Regions from separate parts of the Blautia acetica genome, predicted to be linked through region 1. Evidence: riboswitches for the same ligand, from Rfam matches in the RefSeq annotation. Region 1 holds a riboswitch; each other region holds the start of a gene.
The links. A riboswitch is a leader RNA that binds a small molecule or an ion and turns the genes downstream of it on or off. The one in region 1 is predicted to bind cobalamin.
Positions count from the first base shown of each region.

Region 2: linked by a shared signal. The riboswitch ahead of WBS51_RS10625 (prenyltransferase/squalene oxidase repeat-containing protein) and the one ahead of WBS51_RS05515 (ABC transporter substrate-binding protein) in region 1 are both predicted to bind cobalamin.
Region 3: linked by a shared signal. The riboswitch ahead of nikB (nickel ABC transporter permease) and the one ahead of WBS51_RS05515 (ABC transporter substrate-binding protein) in region 1 are both predicted to bind cobalamin.

Region 1 covers NZ_JBBEWO010000005.1:158,875-165,726, forward strand. The annotation lists gene WBS51_RS05500 (SH3 domain-containing protein) at 1-258, shown strand, start outside; gene WBS51_RS05505 (ABC transporter ATP-binding protein) at 341-1,099, opposite strand; gene WBS51_RS05510 (FecCD family ABC transporter permease) at 1,096-2,160, opposite strand; gene WBS51_RS05515 (ABC transporter substrate-binding protein) at 2,174-3,280, opposite strand; cobalamin riboswitch at 3,415-3,606, opposite strand; gene asnA (aspartate--ammonia ligase) at 3,654-4,661, opposite strand; gene WBS51_RS05525 (glycosyl hydrolase 115 family protein) at 4,762-6,852, opposite strand, start outside.
Region 2 covers NZ_JBBEWO010000015.1:9,286-16,137, reverse strand. The annotation lists gene WBS51_RS10625 (prenyltransferase/squalene oxidase repeat-containing protein) at 1-1,980, opposite strand, end outside; cobalamin riboswitch at 2,115-2,307, opposite strand; gene WBS51_RS10620 (DUF4430 domain-containing protein) at 2,403-6,852, opposite strand, start outside.
Region 3 covers NZ_JBBEWO010000015.1:785-7,636, reverse strand. The annotation lists gene WBS51_RS10615 (LysR family transcriptional regulator) at 1-200, opposite strand, end outside; gene WBS51_RS10610 (oligopeptide/dipeptide ABC transporter ATP-binding protein) at 218-1,174, opposite strand; gene WBS51_RS10605 (ABC transporter ATP-binding protein) at 1,167-1,952, opposite strand; gene WBS51_RS10600 (ABC transporter substrate-binding protein) at 1,964-3,559, opposite strand; gene nikC (nickel transporter permease) at 3,559-4,398, opposite strand; gene nikB (nickel ABC transporter permease) at 4,399-5,337, opposite strand; cobalamin riboswitch at 5,472-5,650, opposite strand; gene WBS51_RS10585 (pyridoxamine 5'-phosphate oxidase family protein) at 5,736-6,368, opposite strand; gene WBS51_RS10580 (pyridoxamine 5'-phosphate oxidase family protein) at 6,400-6,801, opposite strand.

The DNA.
Region 1 (6,852 bases):
AGCGGCTCTGCTATTACCAGCGAAGACGAAGGACAGGACGAACCGGCAAGCGGCGTATCCGTAGAACAGACCAGCGGCACCGGCACCATTGTCAGCAGTGTAAACGTCCGGGCCGATGCGCAGAGCGGTTCTGAAATTCTGGGACAGTTAGACGGAGGAGCTTCTGTAAGAGTTACGGGTATCTGCGAGAATGGCTGGTATCGGATTATTTATGAAAATCAGACAGGATATGTATGGCAGGATTACATTTCCTATTGACGAAAAGAGGCTGCCGCATGCAGTGTACAGCAATCCGAAATCTTCTTGCTATACACTGAATGCGGCAGCCTCTTTTTCTTTACTATTTCTGAAACAGTACGTGAAGCTGTCCCGCACTGTCGTATACAATTTCCGTTTCCACACGGTAAATCTTTTTGATAAATTCTGCAGTCAATACTTCCTGGGGAGTTCCCTGCCCCACGATTTCCCCGTCCTGAAGCACATACAGCCGGTCACAGAACATGGCAGCTATATTTAAATCATGAACAGCGGAAATCACCGTAACCTTCAGATTTTTCACAATCTTCATCAACTGTATCTGATGGGTAATGTCCAAATGATTGGTAGGTTCATCCAGTATCAGACAGGGCGTCTGCTGTGCCAGGGCTCTTGCCAGAATCACTCTTTGCTGCTCTCCTCCCGACAAAGTAGAAAAACTCCGGTTCGCAAAACCTTCCATTTCCACGGTCTCAAGGGCCTTTTGGGCTATCTGAAAATCTTTGGCATTGTCTCTTTCCATGGTCTTTTTGTGAGGCGCTCTTCCCATAAGCACCACTTCCATAACGGAAAAATCAAAATTGTAATAATTGTGCTGTGCCACCACAGCCATTTTTTTTGCTGAATTCCGGATACTGATACCGGAAAGTTCTTCTCCGTCCAGAAAAACCTGTCCTGCATGAGGCTTTAAAATGCGGTAAATACACTTTAAAAGCGTGGATTTTCCACTTCCGTTTGGCCCTATGATTCCAATAAATTCTCCGGTGTTTCCGTTTATGCTGACCCCTTTTAAAATCTCCTGTGCCCCATAAGACAAGCGGATATTTTCCGTTGAAAGATTCATTCCCGTCCACCTCCGAATCCATAGGATTTCCTTGCCATAAGGTAAATAAAGCAGGGCGCTCCAATCAGAGAAATCAGAATACTCACCGGAAGTTCTGCGTTTTTCAGGATAATTCTGCACACTACATCTGCCCAGATAAGAAACACCGCCCCGGAAAGAGCGCTTAAGGGAATCAGCCTTTTGTGGTCTGTTCCAAAGAGCATACGCATGGCATGGGGAATCACCAGCCCTACAAAACCTATCATACCTGCCGCACATACCGTAAAGCCTACCATAAGCGCAGACAGCAGCATACAAAAAATTCTGGTTGTATGCAAATCCGTTCCCAGCGTAATGGCCGTTTCATCGCCTAACAGCATAAGGTTCAGCTTCCGGTACTGACTCCAGAACACAGCAGAGATAACCAGTATCATGGGCAGCAGTATCCGGATATTGTCCCAGTCTGCAGAAGCCAGACTTCCCATACTCCAGTATGTAATTTCTGCCGTAGCGTTTTTATCCTGGGCAATATAGATAATGAAGTTGGCAAAAGCCGCGCAGACCGAACTCACAGCCATACCTGCCAGAATCAGTTTTCCGGCATTTGACCGGCCTCCCATGCCGGATATAAACAAAACTGCAAAAGAAGCCAGCACAGCCCCTGCAAAGGCCAGAATACCTACCGCATTGTCACCAAGAGCGGAACCAACTCCCAGCATAATGGCCAGCGCCGCTCCCAGATAAGCCCCGGAAGATACCCCCAGTACATAAGGGTCTGCCAGCGGATTTTTCACCACAGCCTGCATAACAACACCGCAAATGGAAAGTGCCATTCCTACCGCAGCAGCCAAAAGAACTCTGGGAAACCGTATGAGCCATACCACATCATGCACAGCTCCCCCGGAATACTCGGACAGAGCATCTATATGAAAAATTTCGTAAAAAATAACGCGATACACTTCTTTTATAGAAATATCTGCATTTCCAAACGTAATGGAGGCCAGTATTGAAAATACCAGCCCCGCCACCAATGCAAGGACAGCCACCCTATAAGCAGAAGTTTTTAAGCCCTTCTTTGTCACAGCACCTGCACCTCTATTCTCCTAATTTCAAATCCGGATAAAGTCCTTTTGCAATGGTTTCAATACCGTCCTGTGTCCTTGTTGCACTGGCATACATTTCGCTGAGCATAATGGGTACCACTCTCTGATTTTTCACTGCATCCAGACTTGCATAAGTCTCGTCCTCCAGGAGTACATTCAGCTTTTCCTGCTTCACCGTTTCCGGGTCATCTCCGGAATATGGCATATATACTACAAAAATCACATCCGGATTGGCGGTAATCACATCTTCTTTTCCGAGAGAAGAACCATCCGGATTCGCCAGTGTTCCCCCAAGCTGTGTTACCATATCTCCCGCAAGAGAGTCCTGTCCATAATTGGTAAATCCGTCCTTTCCTGATTCCAGTACCAGCACGGAAGGCTTTTCCGTCTCTCCCTTTGTCTCCTCTTTCACGGTTGCTATGGTATCCTTCATTTCATTTACAATTCCTTCCGCCTTATCCTGTACATCGAAAATCTTTCCCATGTTCAGAATATCCGTATATTCATTCTCCAGAGATTTTTCTGCCACTGCCGTGTTGCTGCTGATGTATACATTCGTTCCCTTGTCAATCCATTCCTGTGCGTCTCCCAGTGTTTTGTCTCCGAAAAGAGAACTCCAGGAAAAAATCATATCCGGCTCCAGCATGGTAACGGTTTCCTTAGAGGGTGTAAATTCATCTAAATATTTCACCTTGGAAAAAGCGGATTTCTGTGCTTCGGGAACCTCATTGTCCAGACCTGCCGTGGCCGCAAGATGGTCTTCCAGCCCCAGCTCCAGCATGGTTTCTATACAGCCCTGATACACAGCCAGCACTTTTTCAGGCGCTTTTTCGTAAGTTGTGGAGTATTCCTTTCCATCTTTACCGTAAGTGGTAATCGTCAGCGGATATTCCGTCTTTTTCGTATTTTCTGTCTGTGGGTCTTCCTCTTTTGCGGAAGCACTGTTCTCTGCCTGGTTGTCTTCTTTAATACTTTCCGCGCTTCTTCTCTGTTCCTCTGTACTGTCGCTGCTGTTTCCCTGGCAGGCAGTCATTCCCATTGTCATACCTGCGGCCAGTAAAATGGCGGTCACTTTGCTGCATACTGCTTTTTTCTTCATTGTCGTACTGCTCCTTTCGCCTTTCCATCCGCGTAAACGAAAAGGCCTGCCTTTCCTGTAAAAAGAAAAACAGACCTTTTCTTCCGCAAATCCCTCGCCTGCGGTTTTATAGATGTGCACTTTTACCCGGAAGTTTCATCTTTTTCTGCCAAGCAGGTCTCCTGACTTACAGCTCCTCATCTGCTTCTGCCTTCTCACATATTTGTATGCAATGGCGTCTCTGAAGCAGACTCCCTGTTTACAGTGGCCGGACCGTCGAAGATTCTCACTTCGTTCCCTTTTCAGATAATTTCGCAAAATTATTCACTCAACAGAACCATTCTTTGTTTAAACATCCTTAATCTAACACATTCCGGCAAAAGTTGCAAGAAAGTTAAAGAATTTCGATTCCCGCCTTTTCACAGGCTTTCAATGTCTCTTCATCCCAAAGAGAGGCCTGTACCTCTCCCACATGGGCTTTTTTCAGAAGCAGCATACAAATCCGGGACTGTCCGATACCGCCGCCAATGGTCAGAGGCAGTTTTCCCTCCAGCAGCATTTTGTGGAAAGGAAGATTTCTTCTGTCATCACAGCCTGCTTTGGTAAGCTGCTCATCCAGGGCTTTTTCGTCCACACGAATTCCCATGGAAGAAATCTCCAGCGCACACTGCAGAGGTTCGTGCCAGAAGAGAATATCACAATTTAATTTCCAGTCGTCATAATCCGGCGCTCTTCCGTCATGTTTCTGCCCTGAGGCCAGCACATCTCCAATCTGCATAATGCACACGGTTTTATGCTCTTTTGTATAGGCATTTTCCCTTTCCTTTGGTGTGAAATCAGGGTATAAATCTTCCAGTTCCTGTGTGGTAATAAAAGAAACTTCTCTGGAAAGCTCTGTGTCCAAATGCTCATACTGGTATTTAATTTCATCCAGGGCATTACAGATGGCACCCACAATACGATTCACTGTATTTTTCAGGTATTCCGGATTCCGGTCTTCTCTGGTAATGATTTTTTCCCAGTCCCACTGGTCTACATAAACAGAATGCAGATTATCCAGTTCTTCATCCCTGCGTACTGCGTTCATGTCGGTGAGAAGTCCCTTACCTACATGAAAATCGTAACGGTACAGCGCCATACGTTTCCATTTCGCCAGAGAATGTACCACCTGTGCATTTACTCCTGCGTCCGGAATATCAAAGGTAACCGGGCGTTCCACGCCATTTAAGTCGTCGTTCAGACCAGAAGCCGGGTCTACAAACAGCGGCGCAGTCACCCTCTTTAATTTCAGTGCCATACACAGCTTTTTCTGCATAAGATTTTTAATGGCACCGATTGCTTCCTGCGTTTCGTATCTGGATAAACAGGACTGATAATTTTCCGGTATGATTACTTTTCCCATGTGCTTTCCTCCTGTAAGATTTTACGTTTTTATAGCATTAAAATACTATGCTTAGTTTAATACAAAAATCAGGAGATGTAAATATGGAATTTTTCCATAATTACTTTTCTATCCCCAGATAGCTGTCCTCCATTTCCGCATCTCCTTCCAGCACCACAAGCCTTTCCAGCACAATCCCCGCTTCCCCCGCGTACACGGTAATACGGTTGAGGCCTTCTTGTAATGAAATTTCCATCTCTGCCACATGCTCCTGGTTCAGCACAGCGCGCTCCCAGGCAGCGCAGTCGTTATCTCCGCCTTTATACCTGCTGTCTGTAAGCACAAGCTTTTGTATCTCGCCGGCATTGCAGGAAATGCCCACCCGCAGCTCTCCTCCGTACATCAGCGGATTAGCCGGAGATGTAAAAAGGCGCAGCCTGCCTTTCCCTGCGCTCCTGCTCCAAAGCTCATAGGTCAGAGAAGGCGCGTGCAAATCTCCATCAAAGGCAGCTGTCACAGGAAATACCTTCATACCGCTTCCATATTTCCCAAAATCCGTCAGCAAACCATATTCAGCGGCTTCGCCCTTATAGTCCCCGGCCTTTTTCTCCGCATAATTTACCGCGTCTATGGCAAAAATCCCTTTCCTGCTTATGGCTGTATGCCCAGGCAGAGCAGGCAGTTCCTCTCTTTTCGCCCTTACACACACCGGAACCTTTTCTTCCCCTGCCACCACATAAAAAGTACAAGTCTTTTCCTCGCCAGACAGTTTTTCCCTGTCCACAGTCAGGAGAACACAGTCCTGTAAAGCTGTTTTTCCCTCTTTTTCAGAAAACAAAAGCCAGTCGCAGGTTTCTTTTATTTCCCAGCAGATTTCCCCCTGTCCTCCATTGGCAATCTCCAGTCCCACTTCTTTGCTGTTCTCCTCCAGAAAATCCTCAATAACCAGAGGAGTGGGAAAATACTGATTGGTAAAATGTGCTTCTTCATCCCAGCGGGATACCACCAGTCTGGGTGTCTGGGGCAGGCGCAGGACGTGGCGCACCGGATATCTCCAGTCCTCACTGTTCCAGTTGGTAAACCCGATGTGCAGCGCCATTTCCATACCTGCCCATTTTCCTTCTGCAAATGCGGCCATCTCCTGTGCCAGCGCTTCATCCCGCTCTATGCACTGCTCCATTTTCTCTCCCATCAGATTGGCAATGGCTTTTCCCTGACGCGCATAAAGATGGTTAAATCCTGCATATAAATGCATCTGCAGCAAATTCGCAGAAGCCGCCGCCGGATAGTAAACCATACTGTAATAAGCCTCTTCACAGCGTCTTCCTTTCAGCGCTTCTCTCAGCCTTTCATTGGTTTCCTCTAATTCCTCACACCGTTTCCGCATACGGCTGCCTTCCCGGTAATGTACCGGATGATAGACTTCACTGCTGCAGGATTCCGGACGGCGCAGATGATTCAACCGGATATATTCCTCCACCACATTTTTTATGCTGTTTCGTTCTTCAGGAGAGGTTTCCGGGCCAAACTGCTGCTGAACCCATTTTTCCGTATAAGCCTTAGGGCTTTCCGGATGGGCGCTGCCCCAGGTATCAAAGTCATAGGCCATTTCCATAAAATAGTTCAGCGGGTATTCCTGAAACTTCAAATCTCCCACATTGACAATCCAGAGTTCCCGGACGCCATATGCATAGGCCTCTGTCATCTGCTCCCAGATTTTTGTAAGAGGCACTGACGCCACCCACTCATAGGAAACCGGACCGCCATGGTAATCCAGATGATAATACATGCCAAAGCCGCCCTTGCGGCTTCTCTCCTCCTCTTTTGGCAGAGCGCGCATATTGCCGAAATTATCTTCGCAGAGCAGCAAAGTAACACCCTCCAATTCTTCAAAGTGTTCCAGTCCTTCTGCCTGGTTGTCCCCGAAATAATAATCTTCCACTTCCTTATACACAGCAAAGAGCTGTGGAATCTCTTCTTCCTCCTGCAGATATTCCCGAATCAGAGTTCTCTGGTCCGTCAGAATGTCCTTCAGCACCCGGATATTGTCCGCCACAGAAGCCTCTCCCATCATCTTGCTGTCTCTTTCTCCTCTCATGCCAATGGTGGGAAATACATGATGTCCCCTGCTGCGCAGAAGCCCGTCTTTCCAGTATTCCAAAAGCCCTTCCCGGTTACTTAGATAACTCCAGTCCCTGCCGTATTTCTCTCC
Region 2 (6,852 bases), on a different contig from region 1:
TGTCTCATCTTCAAATCCCATATTCCCCTTTTTCAGGGTGTAAATTCCGCCTGCGGATACATCACAGGTCAGCACACCGTCCACAGCGCCGGTCCACTGCATCTCATTCCCGTTGATGTTATACAACATAAACACACCGTCTTTAAACGTACAGGGCATGGAAATTTCCACTTCACCGGGAAGCGCGCCTTCGTGTTTCAGCGCAAACTGCAGGGCGTCTTCTTTCTGCTGAATTTCCACCTCTGCATTCATATCCGCCGGTTCTGCTATCTTCTTTCCTTTTACGCGAATGGTGTAGCCTTCTCCTTCATAAATATAATCCATTCTGGAAGCCTGGGCTTTCTCAAAAATTTCCTTTCCAATAATGCCTCTCTCCAGCTTGTCCACAATGCTTTCTGCAATTCTCAAGTCATCGATTCTTGTGACAAAAGACTTATTATTTTCGGGAAGCGTATGATAAATAGAAAGCAGTTCTTCCACGGTATCTTTTTCTTTTAAAGTAATCTTCAAAGGATTTAACTCATTCCAGATGCGATGATCCAACGCTTCTACTTCTGCTTCCTGTCTGTCTATTTCTTCTCCCTTTGCCTGCAAAATGTTGCGGAAACTTTCTTTTTCTTCAAAGTCTTTCAAAAGTTCCAGTTCGACTTTGAGATTATAAACCCTTTGTTTTTCTGCAAGTGTAATCTGTTCCGGCAGCGCATTCAGTTTACTGCGGAAGGCCTCTATATTTTCTTCCGATTCCGTTCCCTCATCGGGGGTCTCTGTATCTGTCATGTCGTACAGACTGGTCTGCCCGTTTACCGCCCTGGACCAGGCCAGAAGGGCTAAAGTTCCCTGGTCGGTTGCCATGGCATCACTGCCGCCGCCTTTTATATGCTCAAAAGAACCGTCTTCTTTTTGGAATCTCAGGATTTCATCCAGCAGGGTTTTTCCGTTTTTCATAAATTTATCCTGTTCCAAAAGAGATACATCAATGGCTGACAGAGCAATCACGACCTGTGCCGTACTCTCCAGATTTTTTACCGGTTCTTCCCCTTCAGAAATGTAAGAACTGCCGTATCCGCCGTCTGCGTCCTGCATGGAAGCCAGCTTATCCAATCCCCGGTTTAAAGCCGCACCAACGTCTGCCCGTTCTTTATACGGCGCCAGCGCCTGCATAGCCATAGCAGTAATATCCGGGTCTGCCACTTTCCCCTGCAAAGCCCAGCCGCCGCCGGAAAGTTCCTGTGAAAGGATTTTCTGAATCAGATTTTCCCGGGTAGTCTGGGTTCCTTCTCCTTCTCGCTCAGGAATTTCGTAATCTTTCGTATCCAGCGCAATCAGGGCAAAAATAGTTCCGTTAATGCCCTGTTGATTCACCTTCTCAAATTTTGCTAATGGCTTCAGCAGATTATAGCCATTTATCCGGGAAGGGTCTGTTCCAATAGAGGACAGCGCCATGATGACTCTGGAATATTCCGTATATTTTGCGTTGTGAAGCACTCCGTTTGTGTCATCTAGTTTCATATATAAATTTGCCAGATAATTTGCTTTTGCCGTGTCGCTCAAGTATCCGGCTCTGGCCATGGCCATCACAGACCATTCGCCTCCAATAGTATCCACCACCGGAGAAGTCACCGCAGACTGCAGATACTTTTCCGCCTTATCAAGAGCTTCCTGGACGGTAGGATTTTGGGCCTCGGCAATGTCTGCAGTCCCCCGCAAAATCTGACTTTCCTCTTCTCCGGTTCCCGGCAGCACCTCATCCGCAGTTCCCGGAAGGATTTCCTCCTGATAACCTTCAGACTCCTGTGTGATTTCTGTGCCCATGCCGTTTAATATTTCTTCCGTACCCGGTTCTGATACCGTTTCTTCTGTGGAAACCTGTGCCTCCACAGCTGTCTCCTGTCCTGTATCTGCCAGAACTGCCCCCGGAGACTGCACTGCCAGCAGAATGGACATGGCTGACACTACAAGCTTTAATTTTTTTCTGTTCATGCTCTCATCCTTCCTCTATCTTTCCTGATACACATAAAAAAGAGCCCCCTCACCATTTTCCGGTAAAGGAACTCTGTTCTTTTGAATTATGAAATTTTAAAATGCATACAACAACAAAATCTCCTCCGCCCGGAAATATTTTTAAAATAATGGCAGATATTCTGACTTAGTCTCACCCTCGGAAACGCCTTCTCAAACTTCTTGTAAGTTCAATGGCAACTGTTTCTTCGTCAACATCACAGCAGAGGCAACTGTATCGGACTTCCACCGATTTCCCTTTTAACTCTGCATTTTCTGCGTGCAGAGACCATCATGTGTATGCAGTTATGAATCTATTACCATACTACACAAACAGGCAGAAAATGTCAAGGAATTTGTAAAAAACAGCAAAGTCCCGAAGAACTTTGCCGTTTTTGCTGTCCTTATTTCATCTGCTGTCTATTTTTCTTATAAACAGCTGTTCCAAAAGCTGCCGCGGATACTGCCAGCATGAGCAGCAGAACGCTGATTGGTGCTTCATCACCTGTCTTGGCACCTGTGCCTTTTAATGTACCGCTTCCACTGTTTCCGCTTCCATTGTTTCCACTTCCATTGCTGCCGTTATTTCCATGGTTTCCGGAACCATTGTTTCCGTTGGAGGCCGGTGTGTCAATGACTACGCCAAAGCTGTCTAAGCTCTTTACCTCTACCGAAACAGCTTCATCGGTTACCTTTCCGGTCAGTTTTTCCACTTTGGAATCGCTGCAGTGAAGTACAGTCAATTCTTTGCCATTATAATCCTTTCCTACCGGAATGGATAATACACACGCAGACGGAAGTTCGATTTCTTTTCCATTCTTTGTGAGTTTGATGTTGTACAGACGGAATACGGATTTGTCAGAAGCAATTTCTTTTCTCATCTTTTCTACGTCTGCATTGTCTTTTCCGATTGGAGTAACTGCCAGTTCCATATCAGAGGTCAGACCCTCTCCTTCCAGTTTCACGCCGTATTTTTCATTTACCAGCATTTTTACACTTTCCGGTTTGCCTGGGTTTGGGTTTGGATTCTGGTTGTTATCTTCCAGTTTCTTCAACTCTTCCTCTGCTTTTTCCAACTTGGCAAGAGTTTCTTTGCTTACCAGCTTCTTCTGAGCATCTGTCAAAGCGTCATAGGCTTTTCTGGCTGCTTCAATGGCTGCTTTGCTTTCCAGAGTAATCTTATCCCCGATAGCATCAATCTTACCTGCAGCTGCATCTGCTGCCGCCTGGTCTTTCTTCTGATTTTCTGCCTGCTCTTTCAGTTCTGCCAGTTTCTTCTCTGCAGTGGTGAGCTTTGCAAGATTGTCTTCTCCTACCAAATTCTTCTGAGCATCTGTCAAAGCATTATAAGCTGTTCTTGTTTCTGTAATAGCTTTTTCGCTTTCCAGGGTTACTTCTCCGATGGCGTTAATCTTTTCGATTACTGCATTGGCTTTTTCCTGGTCTGCAGCTGCCTGCTGTTTCAACACTTTCAGTTTTGCTTCTGCAGCTTTCAGTGTTTTAAGTTCCGTTTCGCTTATAAACTTTTTCTGCGCTTCTGTCAGCTTGTCATATGCAGCTCTGGCTTCTGTAATAGCCGCTTCGCTTTCCAGAGTGACCTCCCCGATGGCGTTAATCTTTTCGATTACTGCATTGGCTACCTTCTGGTCTTCCTCGGCCTGCTGTTTCAATTCTGCCAGTTTCTTCTCCGCATCTGTCAATTTTGCAAGATTTTCTGTTCCTACCAATTCTTTCTGTGCATCCGTCAGCTTATCATAAGCAGTTCTTGCCTCTGTAATAACTGCTTCGCTTTCCAGAGTGACCTCTCCGATGGCGTTAATCTTTGCAATTACACTTTCGGCTGCCAGTTTATCCTGACTCATCTGCTCTTTTGCCTCTTCCATAGCCTTTTTCAGATTTTCCGTTGCTGTTTCAATTTCAGCTTTTGGAGTAATCACTGCGGAAACCAGTTCCACTGCTTTATCATAGGCCGCTTTCACTGCCGGTGCAGCCATAAGCATGTCTCTGTCTTCATTGACTTCTGCCATAACTCTTGTGATTTCATCTTTATTGCAGATATCCAATACCGGATCCGTGTTTCCATACTCATATCCGGTCAGGTCTGTGCCGTATCCCCACAATGTGAACTGATATCTGAGTACATCTCCGTCTTTTGGTACATAGCTTGCCATTCCATAACCCACTTCCACGCCATTTACATGGTACATCCAGCCGGACATAAAGCTGTAGTCAAATTCACCAAGGGCATCTCCCTCCTGGGATTTTCCGTTTTCCAATGCTTCTTCGGTTGTCGGGCCTCCAAGTTTTTCGGAAATATAATCCGGTACTTTTACATGGTCTGAACCAAGATCTGCTCCCTTAATGGCTTCCAGATATGCTGCCGAACCGTCTTCTCCCACCCAGTTTTCTGCTCCAATGACTTTTTTCAGAATATCAACCGCATTATCACCTTTTTCAAACGGCACGATTACCGGCTCGTGGATGTAGCCCTGTCCGATAGTAAATCTCTCTACGGATACCACTACATGACCGTTTCCGGCTTCTTCCTCCAGTTTTTTCAGGTCTTCCTCGGCCTTTTCCAAAAGTTTAAGAACGTCTTCACTTATTAATTTCTTCTGGGAATCTGTCAGCTTGTCATAAGCAGCTCTGGCTTCTTCAATGTCGTTCTTACTTTCCAGTGTCACTTCTCCAATGGCCTTAATCTTTTCGATTACTGCATCAGCTGCTTTCTGGTCTGCCGCCTGCTCTTTTAACTCTGCCAGTTTCTCCTCTGCCTCTGTCAGTTTTCCATAGTTGGTTACTAACTTCTTCTGCGCTTCTGTCAGCTTGTCATAGGCAGTTCTGGCTGCTTTGATTGCCGCTTCGCTTTCCAGCGTTACTTCTCCGATGGCATCAATTTGTTTGATAACGGATTTTACTGCTGCGGTATCCTTATCCATCGCATCTGTAAGGTCATACAAACGGTTTTCATTTTCTGCAAAGCGCCTGTACGCTTCCATTGCGTAAGTCACCTGCTGGGTAGCCATGCCATTGCCTTTCTGTCCCTGCTGCCACATAAAGCCGCTCTCTGCCTTGTAGCTGTCCAGATTTTTTACGATATTCTTATTTCCCGTTTTTGTGAATCCGTTGCTTTTGTCCAGAGGATCAATGCCTGCTGCGGTAAGGGCCGTAAGAACCTGTGCGGTTGTACAACTGTTTTCTTTTCCGCTATCCAGAAGAAATCCTGCATTCTCTGTCATATTTTCTTTCATGTGTTCCAGAGCTTTGTCAAACGCTGTTTTCACTTCCGGATAAGAATCATTGTTCCTGTAAGGAGCCAGCGCCTGCAGCGCCATACCTGTCATATCAATACTGCTGAATTTGTTATTTGTCAGTCCGAAACCGCCTTCTTGGGTCTGGAAAGTAAGAATGTGCTGAATCAGCTTCTCTCTTGTCCATACTGCATCCTTTGGAATATCTGCATTCTGACAATCCAGTGCAATCAAAGCCCATATAGGGGCATTGGAGGTATCTTTGCCGATTTTCATCTTCAGTTCATCATTATAGAGCGCCTTCATCAGATTGACACCGTCAATATCTGTCAAATCTTTTCCCATAGCTGCCAAGGTAATGCTGACTCTTGCCACATCTGTGGCCCGAAGCTTTGTCAGCCCTGTTTTTAATTTTTCCGACACACTGGCATAATAAGCGTCCAGATTTTCCTGGCTGATGGTTCCGCCTGCACGAAGGGTTGTGAAAATATTCCATTCGTCTCCGTATGCATTTACAGGCTCTTTCTGCAGATAATCCATGCCATGCTGTATATCCTCTTTCACCAAAGCCGTATAGTCTGTATCGTCGGGAACTATACCGCCCTTGCTGACCAACACAGTAAACTGTACAGGCTTGCAGTCTGCCGTAGCGTCCCAGGGTGTTCCTATTACCTGTACTTCTCCGGCTTTTTTTGCCTTAATGGTGTGTACGGTTTTTCTGGGTGCATTTACATTTCCAACGACTGTCTGCACTTCATCTGTAACTTCTACAATTCCTTCCTTGCTGTAAGACCAGTTAAATCTCTGCTCCGTAGCATTGGAAGGTGTTGGTGTAATTTGAACGCTTTTGGAACTGCCTTCTTCCAGTTCATAGGTATCCTTTTCTGATTCTGCCTTTTGCAGGGGGTATTTATATTTGAATTCCACACTAATGTCCTGAGAAATATCCTTATCTTCCTGGCTGTAAATATGGAATTTTGCCACGCCTGCCTTCTTTGGCACAATGCCGTTTCCGAAATATTCCATAAACTCTGCAATTTCCGGTGTCTTTGCCTCCCAGACAAGCTTCTGATTTGTGGCATTATACGGCGTAAAGCTGCAGTTATAATCATCCGGGTCATTTCCTTTGGTGATACCTACATAGTAACCGCCCAGAGGATTCCAGGAATCTATATACCAGACACTTGGAACAGTAACCTGAAAGTCTTCCAACGCTACGTTTTTGGAGATGACCTTAAACTCTTTGGAAAGGCGTTGTTTATCTTCCCCCATGCCAAGCTTGAAAACAGCCTCTCCTTCGCTTTCCATGGTGAATTTGCTGCCCTCAGCATGATTCTGGATAATGCCGGGGCCGCTGATATTCTCATGATACATAGCGGCGACGGGAACCTTCTTAAATTCGTCTGAGCCTTTGACTCTGGCCTTTAAATAGGCAACTCCGCTGTCTGTTCCGTGCATTTCGTAAGGTTTGTCCAAAGATACTTCCTGGTCTCCTACGAAAACCTTCAGCTCTTCCACATTACTGGAAACATTGTTGATTTTAAATCTCTGGAAGACTTCTCCCATGTTGTCTGCGTTGCAGACATAACCTTCCACAACCCGG
Region 3 (6,852 bases), on a different contig from region 1:
TGTTCGTAAACCAGTTCCCCTTCTTTTGTCATCACCACGCCTTTTTTGCTCCGTTTCAGCAGAGGAACCCCCAGACTGGACTCCAGTTTCTGAATGGTCATGCTTACATGGGGCTGGGTCGTGTACAAAAGTTCTGCGGCTTTGCTCAAAGACCCTGCCTCTGCGCTTACCACAAAATACTGCAGTTGTTTCATCTCCATATCTTTTTCTTCCTCTCTTACAACCGGTGGCATGCAGCCAGATGCCCCGGGGCAATTTCTTTCAATTTAGGTTTTTCTTCCCTGCACGTTTCCGTCCCGTATCTGCAGCGGCTCCAAAAAGGACAGCCCTTTGGCAAATCACAGGGACTGGGCACTTCTCCCTCCAGACCTTCTATCTCTTTTCGTCTGTCATCCCGGACGGAGAAAAGAGCCTGCAGCAAAGCCTGTGTGTAGGGATGTGCTCCATGACTTCCAACCTGCTCCCCCGGAAGCAACTCTACCACATGGCCCAGATACATCACCGCAATCTGATGGGCAAAGGACTGAATCAGAGCAATGTCATGGCAGATAAAGACCATACTGATATGCTTTTCCTTCTGAAGTCTTACCAGCAATTCAATCACTGTCTTCTGTACCGAAACGTCCAGCGCTGACGTGGCTTCATCACAAATGAGAATTTCCGGTTCCAGGGAAAGGGCTCTGGCAATGCCGATTCTCTGCCGCTGTCCGCCGCTCATACTATGGGGATACCGCCAGAGAAGGTCTTCCGGCAGTTCCACCATACGCAGAAGTTCTTTTGCCTTCGCCTCTTTTTCCCCTTTTTTCAGTCTCTTATAATTTTCCAACGGCTCGGTGAGAATGTCAATGACTTTTCGTTTGGGATGAAAGGACGCCAGCGGGTCCTGAAATACCATCTGCATCTTCTGCCGGTTCAGCCATTTCTCTTTTGCAGTCATTTCAGCCAGATTCTTTCCGTGAAAAAGGATTTCTCCTCTATCCGGCTGCTCCAGCTGCATCAGCATCCGCACCAGAGTCGATTTTCCGCAGCCGCTTTCCCCTACGATTCCCAGCGTCTTTCCTCTGTAAACTTCCAGACTGATGTCATTACAGGCTGTCAGCACTTTTTTCTTTGGCGCCGGAAACTGCCGCACCAGATGATTTGCCTGCAAAATACATTCTCTTTTCTCAAACAAAACGCGCTCCCTCCATTTCCGGTACTGCTGCCAAAAGCTTTCTGGTATAATCGCTTTTCGGATTGTGCAGCACTTCTTCTGTACTTCCCTGGTCTAGCACCTTTCCGTTCTGCATAATCAGCAGTTTATCTGCCATATAGGCCGCTACGCCCAGATTATGCGTCACCATGATAATTCCTGTCTGATAATCCCTTCGAAGTTCCATCATCTGGCGGACAATCCGCGCCTGAGTCGTCACATCCAGCGCGCTGGTGGGCTCGTCTGCCAGCAAAAGCCGGGGCTGAAAGGTCATAGCCATGGCAATTCCCACCCTCTGCCGCATACCGCCGCTTAGCTGATGAGGATAGCTTTTCATCACAGCTTCTCCGTCAGGCAGATGCATTTTTTTCAGCATATGAACAGCCCGGTTCCATGCTTCCTGTTTGGAAGCCCTACTGTGGGTACAGATATATTCCACATACTGACTGCCGATTTTCCGGATGGGATTTAAGGTTCCCCCGCAGTCCTGAAAAATCATGGAAATCTTCGTGCCTCTTAAGGTTCTCCATTCTTTTGGGGATTTTTCCGTCAGGGATTCGCCAAGGAACAGGATTTCACCCTCTGTAATTTTCCCGCCGCCTGCCAAAGCGCCCAAAATAGCCCGGATAACCGTGGTCTTTCCACTGCCGCTTTCTCCTGCAATACTGATGATTTCCCCTTTTTTCATAGAAAGGTTAAAATGCTCCAGCACAGGCGGCTGTCCTTCGTATTGAATCGTCAAATCTCTTATTTCCAGCATAATCTGCCTCTCTATTCTGCAAATGCAATGTCCTTTGTCAGCCAGTAATAGTCCATGGGATACAGGGTGGCTCCCTGCACCTCTTTGGAGGAAAACAGGTATGTGGTTTCATAGCCAAAAAAGACGGTTGCCGCATCATCCATAATCAGCTGCTGTATCTGAATAATCAAAGCTTTTCGTTTCTCTGGGTCAAATTCCTGCGCCAGCTGGTCTAAAAGCTTATCTGCCTCTTCGTTCTTATAGCCCGTCTGGTTCGACGCGGAAGTGCTGTACCAGTTTTCTCGGAGATACTTTTCCGGGTCTCCTGTATTTGCCACCAGAACATTCCAGATAAGCAAATCAAACTCCCCTGCATCCCGCATATCCAGCAGGGTTTCATAGCTTACGGTATTGAGTTTTACGTTGATGCCAATGTCCTTTAAGCTGGACTGGGCTGCCTGTGCATACACATTCAACTCTTCCCGGCTGGTATAAATAACGAAATTCAATTCCAGTTTTTCTCCGGATGGCTGCTCTACAAAGCCGTCCCCATCCTTGTCTATATATCCTGCCTCTTTTAGCAGAGCCTTTGCGCCTTCCGGGTCATAGGCATTTTCGTCCTGAAGCTGGTCAAAGCCAAAGTCCAACGTTGGAGGAACCGGCGCTTTTCCCGGTGTTGCGCCCCCTTCCAGCAGTGTGCTGCAGTAGGTTTCCCGGTCCAATGCCCGAATGATAGCCTGTCTTAACGCTTTGTCCTTTAAAACGCCGTTCTGATTCATAAAGGCGTAGGTGGAGCGCAGGGATTCCAGCTCCTGCACCTGAATACTGTCATCGTTTTCAAAATCTGCCAGGTTTTCCGTTTTCAAATTGTAGGCAATCTGGATTTCCCCTGTCTGCAAAGCCATGGAACGGGTGGTCTGGTCGTCGATACATTTTAATACCACCTTTTCAAGGGGTACCTCCCCACCCCAGTAATATTCATTTTTCACTACCACGCAGGAATCCGTGGGGCTAAAGGATTCCACCGCATAAGGTCCTGTGCAGATAGGACCGGACATGGCAAAGGACTCCGTATCCGCATTGGCATCCACAATGAGAAACAGCGGATCCGCAAGGCTGCCCGGAAGGACTGCCACCGGTTCTTTGGTGGTGATTTTCAGATTCTGTCCCTCTGTTTCTATGGAGGCAGGCGCGAAAAAGGTTTCCGCACGGTCGCTTAGAGAAAAGGTTCTCTCCAGAGAGGCTTTTACCAGCTCCGGTGTCATTTCTTCTCCATTTGAAAACTTCACGCCCTCACGGATTTTAAAAGTCCAGGTCAGCTTGTCCTGGCTATTTTCCCAGCTTTCTGCCAGACAGGGTACAATCTCTCCCTTTTCATCAAATTTTACCAGTGTTTCACCGATTCCATACCGGGATACCACCCAGCTGAAATACTGCTCTGTCGGTTCCAGTGTATCTGCAAAGCTGGTTACACCAATCGTCAGTTCCTGCTTTTCCTGTGCAGAAGAGGAGGAGGCACTGCCTTCTGATTTTTCTCCGTTTCCACTCCCGCATCCGGTCAGCAGAGACGCCGCCATACTTCCTGCCAACAGAGTGCTGCATATTCTTCTTACCCATTTCTTTTTCATTACGCTCTCCTTTTCTTTTCCTGTCTGGGGTCTAAAATATCACGGATACTGTCTCCCAGCATATTAAACACAACAACCACAATGACGATGGCAATTCCCGGATACAACATCAGCCAGGGAGCCTTGGTCAGATAAGTTCTGCCCTCGTTGAGCATAAGCCCCCACTCGGGAACCGGAGCCTGGGCGCCGAATCCCAGAAAGGACAGGGACGCCAGTTCCAACATCATGGTTCCGATATCTGTTGCCGCAGTCACCACCATGGTGGTAATCATATTGGGCAAAATGTAGTTCAGAATGATTTTATGATTTCGGGTTCCTGTTACTACGGCTGCCTCAATGTAAAGATTTTTCTTTATTTTCAGCACCATACTTCGAGCCAGTCTGGCATACTTTGTCCAGCTCACCGCCGAAATGGCAAGGACGGCATTGACCATACTGGGTCCTAAAAGACCTGCAATGGCAATAGCCAGCACCAGTCCGGGAAAGGAAATCATCATATCTGCAATCCTCATAATCACGGCATCCACAAACCCGCCGAAATATCCGGCCAGAATTCCCAGCGCAGTTCCCACCACAAAAATCACGGCAACCAGACAAAGGGTCATGACCAGAGAAGAACGGGTGCCGTAGATAACTCTGGAAAGCACATCTCTTCCCAGCTTATCCGTACCGCAGAGATATTCTCCTCCCGGCGCCTGCAAAGAATGGCTCATCACCGCCTCGTAGGGATCTTTGGGAGCAATCCACGGTGCAAATACGGCAATGGCGGCAATCCCCAGAGCCAGTGTGAGAAAAAGTGTAAACTGCCTGTTTGTCTTCAAAAATTTCCAAATTTTCACTTACCGCTCCTCCTTCAGTCTTGGGTCCAGCCGTTCATAGGAAAGGTCTACCAAAAGATTAATGCCCATGTAGAGCAGGGCAATCCACAAAACATAGCCCTGCACCAAAGGATAATCCCTGCAGGAAATGGCTTTTACCGCCATGCTTCCAAGCCCCGGCCAGTTATAAATAATTTCCACCACTGCCGTTCCGCCCAGCAGACTGCCCAGGGAAAGCCCCAAAAGCGTTACCAGAGGAAGCGTAGCATTGGGAAGCACATGTTTCCACAAAATCTTTTTCTCTGAAAGTCCCCTCATACGGGCCCCTGTAACGTAATCCTGCTGCAGCTCTTCCAGCACGGCAATCCGCACCTGTCTGGTGTATTTGGCAGACATGGCAATAGCCAGGGTAACAGCCGGCAACACCAGGGATTTAAAATCGGTACTTCCCCCGGACACGGTCACCCACCGAAGCTGCACCCCGAAAATACTGAGCAGAATCAGACCAATCCAGAAATTGGGAACCGAAACGCCGAAAAAAGTCAGGCCCCGCACCAGATAGTCCGGCCAGCGGTTGTGATAAACTGCTGACAATATTCCCAGTGGTATGGAAAACAATATCATAATAAGCAAAGATGCCAGTGCCAGCTTGAGGGTAGGAAAAAAGCAGGATACCAGTTTTTCCACCACCGGAACCTTCATGGAATAGGATTTTCCCATATCACCGGTCAGCACCCCTTTTAACCAGTTTCCGTACTGCACCAGAAAAGGCTTGTCCAGCCCCAGTTCTGCCCTGGTCTGCTCCAAAAGCTCCGGTGTGGGAATATTTCCACATTCGGTAAGCATAATTTCTGCCGGGTCACCAGGGGACAAATAGGTCAGGCCAAAGGTAAAAAAGCTGATTCCAAAAAGCACAATTACGATTTGCAAAAGCCGCCTGCCCAGGTTTTCTTTTTTCAAAATCTTCCACCTCCTGTTTTTATAACGGCAAAAAGACAATCTGATATATGCATATACAGACTGTCTCTACTCATAAAATTCGATATTGTTATTTGTACCTAACCGTATTTTAAGAGTTCTCATCAGCCGTGAGAAACTTCCCAAAGATATAAGCAGTTCTCCTGACTTCAACTCACCGCTTCTACAGCACCTTCCCAAAGTTTTCCTTCAGTGGCATACGCTGCAAAAACTCCTTGTTACAGTGGCGGGACCGTACCGGACTTGCACCGGTTTCTCTATGAATGCTTGCGCAACTTATATCCTGTTATGATTTCTGCCCCTAATTATACTGGAAGATTTTGAAAATTCAACACTTTATGTATCACAATTTGTTATGGATACACTTTTTAAGTCTTCTTTCACTCTGTGTCACCTCGTCCTCTCCTTTCTACAGCTTTAACCGGACATCTGCGGTAACAGTTTCCGCAGTGCAGACAATTTTGCTGCCTGATAACCCCGGCAGCGACGTCAATACACTGCTGGGGACAAGTCTGACTGCACACACCGCAGTGAATACATTTCCGGGTAATCACATATCCCTCCTGCTTCCGGCTGGCTTCTCCGAAAGAAAAGTCAAAGCGCTCTATGGGCTTTTTTGACAAATCAAACCATTCCCCCCGGCCCCTGTAAATCTGAAAAACGGTCAAAGCTTCTCTCGACTGTCGTGTGGGATAAATTTCATACATATAAGAATTTTTCTGAAACAAGTCTTCCACTCTGCCGCTGCCCAGTTCTTTTGCCTCTCCCTGTACGGAAACCGCTATACTGGAAAGGGTATCTTTTCCCCGGAGGGCGGTAAACGCAATATGTCTGTTGGCTTTCAGGCGACTGAAGAACTGCTTTCCTCTGGCCGTCAGAAAATACAGACTGCTTTCATCTCCATCCATCATATCAATGGCGCAAGTGACGGGATAGCCTTTTTCATCCACTGTGGAAAACACCACAGTATGCAGTTCCTTCACAATATACTTCAAACATTCCTGTGCAGTCATAAAAATCCCCCGTTTCTCTTATAAAATATCCTTAAAATGTATAGGTTCTCGGCGGGTTACCGGAGAAATCTGCAAGAACCGCTTTTGCTTCTGCCAAATAAAACACTTCAAAAATCGGATTGTCTGCGGTTTCGTACTGTCCCTTTACAATAGGATTCTCCATGCAGGCTTCTTTTACCTCCCGATTATCCTCAAAAACAGCTTTTCCGTTCAATCGAATCCAGGTATAATCCGGGCTGGATACGGTCACTTCCACATAGGGATTCTCTTTCATATCCTTAAAAACATCCTTGGTGTGATTGGTACAAAACCATAATTTCCCCTCTTTTTCAAAGCAGAACATAAAGGGACGGCATTTTGCCTTTCCGTCACGTCCAATGGTTGCAAGATACTGTACCGGGTTTTCCTGTAAAAATTTTACGACTTCATTCATGATGTTATGCTCCTTTTTCATTTGTTCGTTGTAATAACCTTGTTTACAACA